DNA from 3 places in the Altererythrobacter sp. Root672 genome. Region 3 is predicted to be linked to each of the others. Evidence: predicted binding sites of a transcription regulator. Region 3 holds the regulator's gene; each other region holds the start of a gene.
The links. Region 3 encodes LexA, which represses DNA repair genes until DNA is damaged. Its sites were predicted from a motif close to GTTCCNCNCTTGTTCT; they were not measured.
Positions count from the first base shown of each region.

Region 1: the regulator LexA is predicted to act here: its motif matches at 1,493-1,508, upstream of rmuC (DNA recombination protein RmuC).
Region 2: the regulator LexA is predicted to act here: its motif matches at 1,733-1,748, upstream of ASD76_RS13920 (MmcB family DNA repair protein).

Region 1 is NZ_LMHH01000001.1:1,541,647-1,545,856, forward strand. It holds gene ASD76_RS07415 (SH3 domain-containing protein) at 1-111, opposite strand, end outside; gene rmuC (DNA recombination protein RmuC) at 108-1,475, opposite strand; gene ASD76_RS07425 (formate--tetrahydrofolate ligase) at 1,721-3,388, shown strand; gene ASD76_RS07430 (PEGA domain-containing protein) at 3,545-4,078, shown strand; gene ASD76_RS07435 (four-helix bundle copper-binding protein) at 4,183-4,210, shown strand, end outside.
Region 2 is NZ_LMHH01000002.1:540,917-545,126, reverse strand. It holds gene ASD76_RS13935 (hypothetical protein) at 1-300, shown strand, start outside; gene ASD76_RS13930 (hypothetical protein) at 385-762, shown strand; gene ASD76_RS13925 (diacylglycerol/lipid kinase family protein) at 759-1,646, opposite strand; gene ASD76_RS13920 (MmcB family DNA repair protein) at 1,760-2,263, shown strand; gene ASD76_RS13915 (sterol desaturase family protein) at 2,346-3,035, shown strand; gene ASD76_RS13910 (hypothetical protein) at 3,153-4,210, shown strand, end outside.
Region 3 is NZ_LMHH01000001.1:1,075,335-1,079,544, reverse strand. It holds gene ASD76_RS05250 (ComEC/Rec2 family competence protein) at 1-1,583, shown strand, start outside; gene lexA (transcriptional repressor LexA) at 1,586-2,272, opposite strand; gene ASD76_RS05240 (molybdopterin molybdotransferase MoeA) at 2,343-3,545, opposite strand; gene moaC (cyclic pyranopterin monophosphate synthase MoaC) at 3,542-4,024, opposite strand; gene ASD76_RS05230 (hypothetical protein) at 4,073-4,210, opposite strand, start outside.

The DNA of each region.
Region 1 (4,210 bases), 470 kb from region 3:
ATGCGTTGGTGACGAGGATGTGGCGTCCTTGACCTCGTCCGCCCGCGCATTCTCCTCCGAACAGCCTGCGCAAACCAGCGCCAGCACGATCGAGAGGAGCCGGGCCGTCAAGCGAGGCGGGCCTCGTCTTCATCGTCCGAGATATCGACCAAGCGGGGCGTTGGGGCATCGTCGGTCGGACTGTAAACCGGCGCGATCTCAATCTGCTGCACGTCCTCGATTTCGCGCTTTCCAATCTCAATGTGCTTGTCCCGCAGGCGCTTGGCCGAGACCACCACGCGACTTTGAAAACTGCGGGAAAAATCGTTGTAGCTGCCCACGGCGCGACCGAGGTGCGTCCCAACCTTAGTCAAGTCTTCGGTGACCTTCGCCAGCCGGTCATAAAGCTCACCGCCCATGCGGCCGATCTCGCGGGCTTCGCGTGCCAGTCCGTCCTGGCGCCAGACTTGCGCGACCGTGCGGCAGATAGCGACGAGGTTGGTCGGGCTCGCCAGCAACACGCGCCGCTCGAAAGCGAAGTCCCACAAGCGCGGATCATGCTCGAGCGCGGCGGCTATGAAGTGTTCGCCCGGCACGAACATCAGCACGTAGTCGGGCGCTTCTTCGAACTGGCTCTGGTAGCTCTTGGCGCCCAGCGTCTGGATGTGGTTGCGCATCGAGGCCGCGTGTAGATCGAGGTGACGAATGCGCTCGGCATCGTCGGCCGCCTCGAAAGCTTCCTGGTAGGCGTTGAGGGAGACCTTGGCGTCGATCACCAGCAGCTTGTTGCCGGGAATGCGCACGATCGCGTCAGGACGCAGCCGTCCTTCGTCGGTGTCCACCGAATGCTCGGTGACGAAGTCGGTATGTTCGGCCAGGCCGCACTGTTCGAGGACGTTCTTGAGTTGCTGTTCGCCCCAGCGCCCGCGCGCTTTCGGCGCGTTGCGCAAGCTGTTGCCGAGCTGTTGCGCGGCGCTGCGTACAGCTTCCTGCCCTTCGCGCATCGACTGGATCAACCCGGTCAGTTGGCCGAACGCGTCGACCCGCTGGCTTTCGAGGGCGCGAACTTGCTCCTCGTAGCTCTTGAGCCGCTGGTTGACCGGTTCGAGCAGAGCGGAGACCGCCTCCTTGTTGGCTTTCTCCGAGTTGCCGAACCGCTCTTCGGCGCGCTTGAGGAAATCCTCCTGCGCCTTCGACAGGACTTCGCTGCCCGCCGCCTTGAACTGGGTCAGCAGCTCGGCGCGTGCTTCGTTGAGCTGCGCGATCTGTTTGTCGAAGTTCTCGGCATTGGCCTTGAGCGTCGCATTCTCGATCCGCGTCTGGCCGAGTTCCGTCACGGCCTGCTTGAACTGCCCTTCGCGCTCCTTCGCCGCTGCATCGACCTCCGCATGGCGCGCCTTCCAGTCAGCGACAGGGCGCGATCCGGCGAACCAGCCGAGTGCGGCACCGGCCACCAGGGCGACAAGCACGATCACGATGACGAGAAACGGTTCCACCAAACCTCCGGAAATTTGGAACGAAAAGAGAACTTATTCGGGAAAATCCAACATTGCAAGGCTGTGCCGCGCTCGATCCCCCGATGAACACGCCCACCCGCAAGATTCGCCCTTGAGCATCGCGCCTGTAAGATTGTATGGGCCACATACAAATTCGTGATTGCGAAAATTTCGTGATTGCGAAAAATCGCGACCAATTAACGCCCGCGGTTCATAGCGGGCCAGCAACCGGAAGAGGACGCCTGATGGCCACCGATATCGAGATCGCCCGCGCAGCCAAGATGAAGCCGATTACTGAAATCGGCGCCCGCCTGGGCATCCCTGACGAATCGCTGGAACCCTATGGCCGGTTCAAGGCCAAGATCTCCATGGACTGGATCAACCAGCAGGCCAGCAAGCAAGACGGCAAGCTGATCCTCGTCACCGCGATCAACCCGACTCCGGCGGGCGAAGGCAAGACCACCACCTCGGTCGGCCTCAACGACGGCCTCAACCGCATCGGCAAGAACTCCATCGTCTGCCTGCGCGAACCGAGCCTCGGCCCGTGCTTCGGCGTCAAGGGCGGCGCGGCCGGCGGCGGCTATGCCCAGGTCGTGCCGATGGAGGACATCAACCTCCACTTCACCGGCGACTTCCACGCGATCACCAGCGCGCACAACCTGCTGAGCGCGATGATCGACAACCACATTTACTGGGGCAACGCGCTCGAACTCGACACCCGCCGCATCACCTGGCGCCGCGTGCTCGACATGAACGACCGCGCGCTGCGCCAGATCGTCAACTCGCTGGGCGGCGTTTCGAACGGCTACCCGCGTGAGACCGGCTTCGACATCACCGTCGCTTCGGAAATCATGGCGATCCTGTGCCTCGCCACCTCGATCGAAGACCTTGAGGAATCGATCGGCAACATCATCATCGGCTACCGCCGCGACAAGACCGCTGTGCGCGCCCGCGACATCAACGCCCATGGCGCGATGACCGTGCTGCTCAAGAGCGCGATCCAGCCGAACCTGGTGCAGACGCTGGAGAACAACCCGGCGTTCATCCATGGCGGCCCGTTCGCCAACATCGCCCACGGCTGCAACTCGGTGACCGCGACCAAGACCGCGCTCAAGCTGGCCGACTATGTCGTGACCGAAGCCGGTTTCGGCGCTGACCTCGGTGCCGAAAAGTTCTTCGACATCAAGTGCCGCAAGGCGGACCTCAAGCCGTCGGCAGCCGTGATCGTCGCCACCGTGCGCGCGCTCAAGATGAACGGCGGCGTCGCCAAGGCCGACCTCGGCAAGGAAGACGTCGAAGCGGTGAAGAAGGGCGTCGTGAACCTGCTCCGCCACATCGAGAACGTGAAGCAGTTCGGTGTGCCGGCAGTCGTGGCGATCAATAACTTCGTGACCGACACCGACGCCGAAGTGCAGGCGATCAGGGACGCGGTCGCCGCTGTTGGCAGCGAAGCCTTCGTCTGCACGCACTGGGCCAACGGCAGCGCCGGCACCGAGGAACTGGCAAAGCGCGTGGTCGAGATCGCCGAGAGCGGCCAGTCGCAGTTCGCCCCGCTCTACCCGTCTGACATGCCGCTTTTCGAGAAGATCAACACGATCGCCACCCGCATCTACCGCGCGGACGAAGCGATTGCCGACTCCTCGGTCCGCAACCAGCTGCACCAGTGGGAGAAGGACGGTTTCGGCCACCTGCCGATCTGCATGGCCAAGACCCAGTACAGCTTCACCACCGACCCGACCAAGCTCGGCGCGCCGAGCCACCACACGGTGCCGGTCCGCGAAGTGCGTCTGGCGGCTGGCGCTGGCTTCATCGTCGCCATCTGCGGCGACATCATGACCATGCCCGGCCTGCCGAAGGTCCCGAGCGCCGAGAAGATCCGGCTCGAGAACGGCGTGATCGAAGGTCTGTTCTAAGGACCGATTCACTCGGTATGAAATCGAAGGGCCGCTCCCAGTGGAGCGGCCCTTTCTTTTTCCGCAGAACCTTCAAAATTCACCCTTGGTAACGGTCACATTCTGAGTCATGTACCTCCGCGTCGCCGTTCGTTGCGACTTCTTGGGGGGAAATACATGAAACTGCGCCACACTGTGGCCCTCGCGGGCCTTTCTATTGCGTTGTCCGGTTGCGCGACGGTCATCAACGGTACCAGCCAGGACTATACCGTGCGGACCGATCCCGATGGTGCCGCCATCACCCTTAACGACGGCACGACTTGCGTGTCTCCGTGCAAGCTCAATCTCAAGCGGCGCAACGACTTGCGGGTCGACATCACCAAGGAAGGCTACAAGCCCGCCTACGTGCTGGTGCAGAGCCGGCTCGGCGGCGCCATGGCGGGTAACATCCTGCTTGGCGGTATCATTGGCGGTGCGGTGGATGCCGCCAATGGCTCGACCAACTACCTCTACCCTGAACCGCTCCACGTCCGCCTCGCCAAGCTCGGCACCGCCGAGGAATCGGTGCTGCTCGACAAGGAGGGCGCGATCTCGGGTACGGTCCTGGCTCACAACGATGAGGTACGGGCCGACGTTGCCGAGGGAATCGGCGCCCAGGCGGCCGGTATCGCCACTACGACAGGCGCAGCTGACGCTGGCGGCGCCAAGTAACGCCACAAGCGAAAACACTGCCCAATCTCCAAGGGCCGCTCCGATGGGGCGGCCCTTTTCACAGGTGAATTCCGGAACGCCCCGCGCGGTCATTCGCTCCTTCCATGGAAGAGGAGCTTACGATGTCGATCG
Region 2 (4,210 bases), on a different contig from region 3:
TTCAGCCCGGTGACCGACATTTCCGGCGGCATTCCCCACGGCGAGAAAATGCGCATCCAGGAGAGGATCTGGCTTGATAAGCCCGACGTGCTGCGGATCGAGACCACTATCACCGACCCCGACGTGCTGACCGAACCCTACGTCCAACAGCTCGCGTTCCGCCGAGAGAAGACCTGGGAGATTCGCGAATACGTCTGCGAGGAAAACAACCGCCTGGTGAAGGACGGTGGCGGGGCCAACGTCGATCTCGGACTCGATGACGAAGGCGATCCGTTCGGTCCGCCGCCTGAAGGCCAGTAAGATTCGGTGCCCGGAGCCTAACCGGCTTCGGGCGCTAACCAATTCGCAAGCAGCGAAGCGCTAACCCGGCAGGCGATGAACGCCATGCCGCCCTCCTTCTACGCCGCGCCCGACAACTTTGTGCCGGGACGGAATGAGACGCTCGAAGCCTCGCTACGCTGGACGGCGCTGGCCGAGGCCGCCCGAGTGGTCGCAACCCTTGCCCGAGTCGAAACCGAACCGGCCTCCGCTGACGGGCGCGAGATTGGCGAACTGTTGCAGGGCGCCGATCCCTGGCGTCGGGAGCGCGCCGAACACGGCATCGCCGATATTTCCGCCTTCATGCAGCCCGGTATCGTCGCGCTGCTGTCGGTAAGTGCGCGCGGAGTCGATCCCAAGCCTGCCGCCCAGGCGCTGTGGGAGGAATTCATCGACGCCCGAGCCGCCGTGATGGCGCTGCTCAACCCCGCCGGTGCCGCCTAACAGAAGGCCAGCGGCACTTCGCTGACGGCCATCGAGGCCGGAAGCGTGCCGACGATGTCCCCATCCGCCTGCAACGGGAGCGCGACTTTGCACGTGGCGGTCAGCTCTCGACAGGTGAAGCTCACCACGCCCGCCTGGCGCGAAGCGTCGCGTCCGCAGATCAAGCCGAACACGAAACGCGCATAGTCGCGACGCCGAGCCCTGGGCAGGGCGACGAGGTGCAACAGCGGATCGTGCACGCGAGCCGCCCGGGCGAGGCTCCATGCGCCAGCGTAATAGCGGCCCTTGGCGACATAGAACGCCTCGCATTCGAGCACCCGGCCTTCGGCCTCGAGGCGAATGGAGTGCCGCGGCCAATGCCACAGCAACTTACAGAACGCGGCAGCGTAGGCGAGGCGCCCGATCCGCCGCTTGAGCGGCAACGAGACACGCTCAACCGCGTAGCTGTCCGGCCCTGCTCCGGCGCAAGAAAAGAAGAACCCGTCACCCAGCGCGACAGGATAGTGCGGGCGCCCCGCGCGGCCTTGGAGGACGAGCCGGGCAAAGGCGCGCGGATCGGCAGGATATTCCGCTTCTCGCGCGAGCAGGTTGATGGTTCCCGAAGGGTAGATGCTGAGCGGAACCGCACGCGTCTGCCGAGCCATCGCACCAGCCACGCGGCGCACGGTTCCATCTCCGCCGACAACGCAGACGTGGGTGGCGGTTTCGGCGAACTCGGGGTCACCGCCACTGTCGCAGTGAAGGACAGTCGCACCCTCTGCCTCCAGCGACCGCGCCAGCTCCGCAATGCGCTCGCGCGAATACGATCCCGAGGTGGGATTGGTGAACAGCTGGACCACTGGCGCGGCCAGCTGTTTCGCAATGTTCCGCGCAGGCACGCCCATGCTTCCAGCACCATCCTCAAACCCTGGAGCACGCAGTCATGCACCAGCGGCCCCTAACGATCCGTGCATGACGCTACCTTGACCATGTTCCACATCTGTTCCATTTTGGGTGAATGGCCGATTCTCCCAGTCTCGCTCTTGGCTCCGAACTCTCTGAACGTCGTGCGGCAGCGGTGGCGCGCGGCATCTGCCGGCTATTTGCGCGCAACGACATCTGGGCTCTCCCCGAAATGCCGCTGCGCAACGGGCGGCGAGCGGACCTCATGGGGATCGACGCCAAGGGCCATATCGTCATCGTCGAGATCAAGACCGCCCGGTCGGACTTGCTGGGTGACGGCAAGTGGCCCGACTATCTCGATTTCTGCGACAAGTTCTTCTGGGGCCTGCCGCCTGAACTTGACCGCACCTGTCTGGAAGGCCCCGACTTCCGTCCCGATTGCTGCGGCGTGATCGTGGCCGACGAATACGACGCCGAGATCGTCCGGCCGGCGCCAAGCCATCCGCTGGCCGCCGCCCGGCGCAAGGTCGAGACCGAACGCCTGGCGCGCACGGCCCTGCGCCGCCATCTCGTCGGACTCGACCCGCAGTGCGCTGTCTGGGGCCAAGGCCTGGGCTAACACCGCAAGCCGTCGCTTCCCAAAGGATGGCTGCTTGTGGCAGCATGTGCGCGTGAACGAACTGGCTCTCTCAGCCCTGGCCATGACGGCCATCGTCGCTGCACGCTATGCGCTTTCAAGCGGAGTGTTCGCGTTCGTCACACGCCGCATCCACCCAGGGCTCTATGCCGGGCTGGACCCGCAAATCCGGCGCGAGATCGTCTGGTCGCTCGCCTCGGCGGCGATCTATGGGGTTCCTGCCGGAATCGTCGCGTGGGGCTGGCAAAACCGCGGCTGGACGCAGATCTACACCGGCCTTGCCGACTATCCGCTGTGGTACTTGCCGGTCTCGCTCTTCGCTTATCTCCTCCTACACGATACCTGGTTCTACTGGACCCACCGCCTGTTCCACCGTCCGCGCTGGTTCCGGGCCGCCCACGCGGTCCACCATGCGAGCCGACCGCCAACCGCCTGGGCGGCGATGAGCTTCCACCCGATCGAGGCCCTGAGCGGCGCCGTGGTCATTCCGTTGCTGGTGTTCGTGGTGCCGATCCATGTCGCCATGCTCGGCCTGGTGCTGGCGATCATGACCCTGATGGGCGTGACCAACCACATGGGGTGGGAGATGTTTCCCCGCGCGCTCGTCCATTCCAGGCTAGGCGGCTGGCTGATTACCGCGAGCCACCACCAGCGGCATCATGATGCGTACCGCTGCAACTACGGGCTCTATTTCCGCTTCTGGGACCGCCTGTGCGGCACCGACCGGGGCCTCGCCATCCCGGACCCGGCCTAGCGCTGCGCAAAGCCTTGGCCGGATACGGAAAGCGCCGGCGGCACGAGGGGAATTTTACGGGTAATTAACTATGCCGCGCCCATAGGCAGTCGCGAAGAGGTTTAGGGGACTAGCTGCATGGACACGGTGCGGGGCAACTTCGGGCCTATTGCCGACGGTGACGGCTATGACCCGGCCGACGACGAACCCGTTCGTCGCACTCCGCCACGTCCCGAGATCGGTCAGGACGAACGGCGCATGCAGGTGCGCGCCTATAATCATTGGGCCAGCCTGCTCGACGACCGCAACTACCCGGCGATCGAAGACCTCGAACTGGATAGCCTCCCCGACTTCGGTCCCTACAGCGTGTTGCTCGACTTCAGCAGGGGTATCGAGAACCCCGGCATCTCCTTTATCGGCGACAAGCTGGCGGAAGAATGCGGCGAAGGCGATGCAGAGCTGTTGACGCTGGCCGACGTGCCGGCGCGCTCGCTGCTGACGCGCATCACCGACCATTACATGCAGATCCTCGCCAACCAGGCGCCGATCGGCTTCGAGGCGGAGTTCGTGAACCAGCGCGGGGCGACTCTCGCCTACCGCGGGATTCTACTGCCTTATTCGAGCGACGATGACACGATCGACTTCATCTATGGGGTGATCAACTGGAAGGAACTCGCCGACTCTCTCGATTCGGATGAGCTCCTGCTCGAGATCGACCAGGTCCTTGAAGCCCGAACCGACACCGATTTCGAAGATCACGTCGAGGATCTCGGCCTGCCGACAGGACTTTCGATCAACGTGACCTATAGCGAACCGCCCGCACCGACCGATGACGTCCCCACGCCCACCGGATTCGATCCTCTGCCGCTCCCGTCATTCGGCATCGCTGCCGAAGAGGAGGCCTATGCATTGGCCGATGACGATGAGGCCGAAGATGAGGAACTCTTCGAGGCCGTCTACCAACTCGACGAGAGCGAGGAGGAGGATGACGAGGAAGTCGGTTACGAATCCGACGACTCAGACGAGGCCGAGGAAGACGATCACCGCCCTTCGTTTGGCTCGCTGCTCAAGATGCCGATCCTGACCTCCGAAGGTACGGGGAAGCTGCCCATCGAACTGGGCGACCCGATCGACGACGACGAATTCGACCTAACCGACTATATCGAAACCGCGATGGAAATGCCGTCGGTCGATCC
Region 3 (4,210 bases):
CGATGCTGCCGGGAAGCTATGATTTTGCTCGCACGGCCTGGTTTCAGGGGCTGGCGGCAACCGGAAGCGCGCAGGGCGACATCGAACTCCTCGAGAAGGCCCATGGTGGGGCTCTGCTGGCGAGCGTGCAACGTTCGCTGTCCCAGCATGTCCGGTCCCGTCTCGACGGTTCAGCGGGTGCCATAGCCGCCGCCTTCGCCAGCGGAGATCGAGGCGCGATCGCCTCGTCGGACGAGGAGGCCATGCGCGACGCGGGGCTGACCCATTTGCTCTCGATCAGCGGGTTGCATGTCAGCGCAGTGATCGCCGCGGCCTACTTCGTTTCGATCAAGCTTTTGGCGCTGTGGCCATGGATGGCGTTGCGGGTGAGATTGCCATTGGTCGCCGCGGGCTCGGGCGCCTTGGTTGGGGTTGGGTATACCCTGCTGACGGGCGCGGAAGTCCCCACCGTGCGCTGCTGTGTGGGTGCCATGCTCGTCCTCGTGGCCCTGGCGCTCGGCCGCGAACCGCTGTCGCTGCGCATGGTGGCCGTAACGGCGATCGCGGTCCTGCTGGTTTGGCCCGAAGCGCTGGCTGGGCCGAGTTTTCAGATGAGTTTTGCCGCCGTGGTTTCGATCGTCGCGCTGCACGGCTGTGCGCCCGTGCGGGCCTTTCTGGCGCCGCGTGAGGAGGGCTGGCTCGCCTGGAGCTTGCGACGGGCGGCGATGCTGCTGGCAACCGGGCTAGTGATCGAGATCGTGCTGACGCCGATCGTGCTGTTCCATTTCCATCGCGCGGGAATCTATGGCGCGGTGGCTAACGTGGTGGCGATCCCGCTCGTGACTTTCGTGTCGATGCCGCTGATTGCGTTGGGGTTGATTCTGGACCTGGTGGGGGCGGGGGCGCCAGCCTGGTGGCTCGCCGGGCAGTCGCTCGAACTCTTGCTCCAGATCGCCCACTTCACCGCCGGGCAGCCCGGAGCAGTCAAGCTGATGCCGCAGATGAGCGGCCTGGCTTTCGCGCTGTTCGTGGTGGGAGGGCTATGGCTGGCGCTGTGGCGAGGTCGAGTTCGCCTCTTAGGCCTATTGCCGGCGCTTGCCGCGACTGGACTGTTGTTGACGACCCCCATTCCCGACCTGCTCATCTCCGGCGACGGGCGTCATGTCGGGATAACCGGCGAGGGCGAGCAGCTACTGGTGCTGCGCGAGTCCCGTAGCGACTTCACCCTCGAAAACTTGATGGAACTGGCTGGCGTTTCAGGCTCGCCCGTACCGCTTGAACAATGGCCCGGAGCGCAATGCAGCCGTGATTTCTGCATCGTTGCCATCCAGCGTGGTGCGCGCGAATGGCGAATTCTCATGAGCCGAAGCCGAGAGATCGTCACCGAACGCGCGCTCGCTGCGGCATGTGAACGAGTGGACGTTGTGGTCTCCGACCGCTGGCTTCCGGCAAGTTGCCGTCCCCGTTGGTTCAAAGCCGACCGAAGATCGCTTGGCGAGACAGGTGGACTAGCGATCACCTTTGAAAGCAAACGCGTGAACACTGTCGCCCAGAGCCAAGGCAGCCATGGATGGTGGCAGGGAAAAGTACCCGACCGCCGATAGGCTCAGTGATAGCGGCGCAGCAGCCCTGCCAGCTTGCCCTGAACCTGGACTTCATGAGCTGGATAGATCTGCGGATCGTAGGCACCGTTGGCCGGATCGAGGCGGATCATGCCGTTTTCGCGGCGTAGGTACTTAAGCGTCGCTTCCTCGTTGCGCACAAGTGCCACCACGATGTCGCCATCGCGCGCCACATCGGTCCGCTTCACCAGCGCAAAGTCGCCGTCAAAGATGCCCGCTTCGATCATCGAATCCCCTGATACCTCGAGCGCATAGTGCTCGCCGGCTCCGAGGAGGGCAGCGGGTACCGGAAGCGTGGCCTGGCCTTCGAGCGCTTCGATCGGGACACCGGCGGCAATTCGGCCGTGGAGCGGAATCTCGATCACGTCGTTCGCCGGTTCGGGGCGGGAAGCCGGTGGGGGTGCTCTGCCAATCAAATCATTGGCCGGTGCAGACCGCGCCGAGGCAGGGCTCACATTTTCAGGCTGACGCAGAACTTCGAGCGCACGGGCGCGGTTCGGAAGCCGCCTGATGAAGCCACGTTCTTCGAGCGCGGAGATCAGCCGGTGGACGCCCGACTTGCTCTTCAAGTCCAGCGCTTCCTTCATTTCCTCGAACGAAGGAGAGATGCCGGTCTCTTCCAGCTTTACCTGGATGTAACGAAGAAGCTCGTGCTGCTTGGCCGTCAACATGGAGGCGCTCTCCCTCAAATGTTCCACTTCGGAACGAACAAGGAACAATTAAGCAACTCTTGCGAACTCGTCAACCCATCCCACCATTTTGGAGCCAATAGATCGAGACTTCGTCTCCGGCCGCAGCGGAAGGGGCATCGATCGGCCGCTCGATCAGGGCATTGGCTATGGCAAGCGCGCGCAAGCCGCTCGAATCCTGCTGGCCAAGCGGGGTGACTATGCCGCCCGCGAGTTGGGCCCGGACCATCTCAAGTCTGGGGCCACCAGGAGGCAAGGCCGTCGCCGTTCGTGCAGAGAACTTGACCGGCAAGGCACTGTTGGCTCCTGCAAGGCGGCGCAAGAGCGGGAGCAGGAACAGGAACGCCGTGACGTAGCTGGACACCGGATTGCCCGGCAGTCCGAGCACGAGGGCGTCCCCTTTCCGCGCAACCAGAAGCGGCTTGCCCGGCTTCATCGCTACTCGCCAAAAGTCGATCGACGCACCCCACTCTTCGAGCGCCGGCCTGACCAGGTCGTGATCGCCAACCGAAGCACCGCCCGAGGTGACAATCACATCGGCATCGCTCGCAGTTCCCAGGGCCTTGGCCAGCGCTTCCCTGCTGTCGGGCACCGGTCCGAGTCGGTCCACCGACGAGCACAGCGGTTGCACCATGGCAGCGATCATCGCCCCGTTGCTGGCGGGGAGGCGGTGGTCGTCCCACGCCGCGGGATCGACCGCCAACTCGTCCCCGTTGTCGATTACCGCGACCCGAGGCAGGCTGCCGGTTTCCAAGCCAGTGCTGCCCAGTCCGGCTGAAACCACGAGGGCGAGTTGTGCCGGTCCCATTCGGGTGCCGGCTTGAAGGATCGTGTCGCCGATCGCAAAGTCGAACCCCTTTCGGCGGATATGTCGAGCGGAGGCTTCGCCATCGGGGGCGATGGTCAGGTCGCTGCCGTCGCGGAGAGCTTCCTCCTGCAACAGGACGGCCACGGCTCCCTCGGGCATGAGCGCGCCAGTACTGATCCGGATGGCCTCACCGGCTTCCAGGAGCCCCGCAAAGGGCCGGCCAGCAGCGCTCTCGCCGACTATGCGCCAGGGGCCGCCGTTCGGCTCCTGAACCGCGTAGCCATCCATGGCCGACAGATCGGCTGCGGGCTGCGTCCGCCGGGCGCTCAGATCATTCCACAGGTAGCGCCCCAGCGATTGCTCCGCCGTCACGGTTTCCGGGCCGAGTGGTCGGGCGAGGTCCAGGAGCCGCTGCTGCGCCTCGATCAGGGGTAGGGGCGGGGTCATTCGCCCGCGCCCTCTGCCCTCCATGTGCCGCTCTTGCCGCCGGTTTTCTCGAGCAGGCGGACCTCACCGATGACCATGCCTTTGTCGATCGCTTTGGCCATGTCGTAAATCGTGAGCAGGGCGATGGAAGCGGCGGTCATGGCCTCCATCTCGACCCCGGTCTTGCCGGTCAGCGAAGCCTGCGTGGTAACGCGGATCCCGTCGCCTTCGAAGGTGAAGTCCACCGTGACCGCATCAAGCGCCAGCGGGTGGCACAGCGGAATGAGCTCGCCGGTCTTCTTGGCGGCCATGATCCCGGCAATGCGTGCGGCGGCGAGCACATCGCCTTTCGGACCACTACCGTCGCGGATTGCCGAGAGCGCTTCTGCCGACATACGAATGCGTCCGGCCGCAGTCGCGCTGCGCGCGGTTTCCGGCTTGCCGCCGACGTCGACCATTCTCGCCTGGCCGTGCGAATCCAGATGGGTAAGTTTGTTCATCCGCTCACGCCCATGACAGAACCGGGGCGAGTAGGACAGACCCGGGCGTCAACGCTTGCGCGTGGCGCTCCAGATCACCTGGCCAACGCCGAACAGCGCGAGGATTGCGCCGTAGACCGCCCATTGCGGATCGTTCGCCATGAAGCTGTCGAGGAAGGCGATGTTGAGGCCCTGAAGTACCCAGAT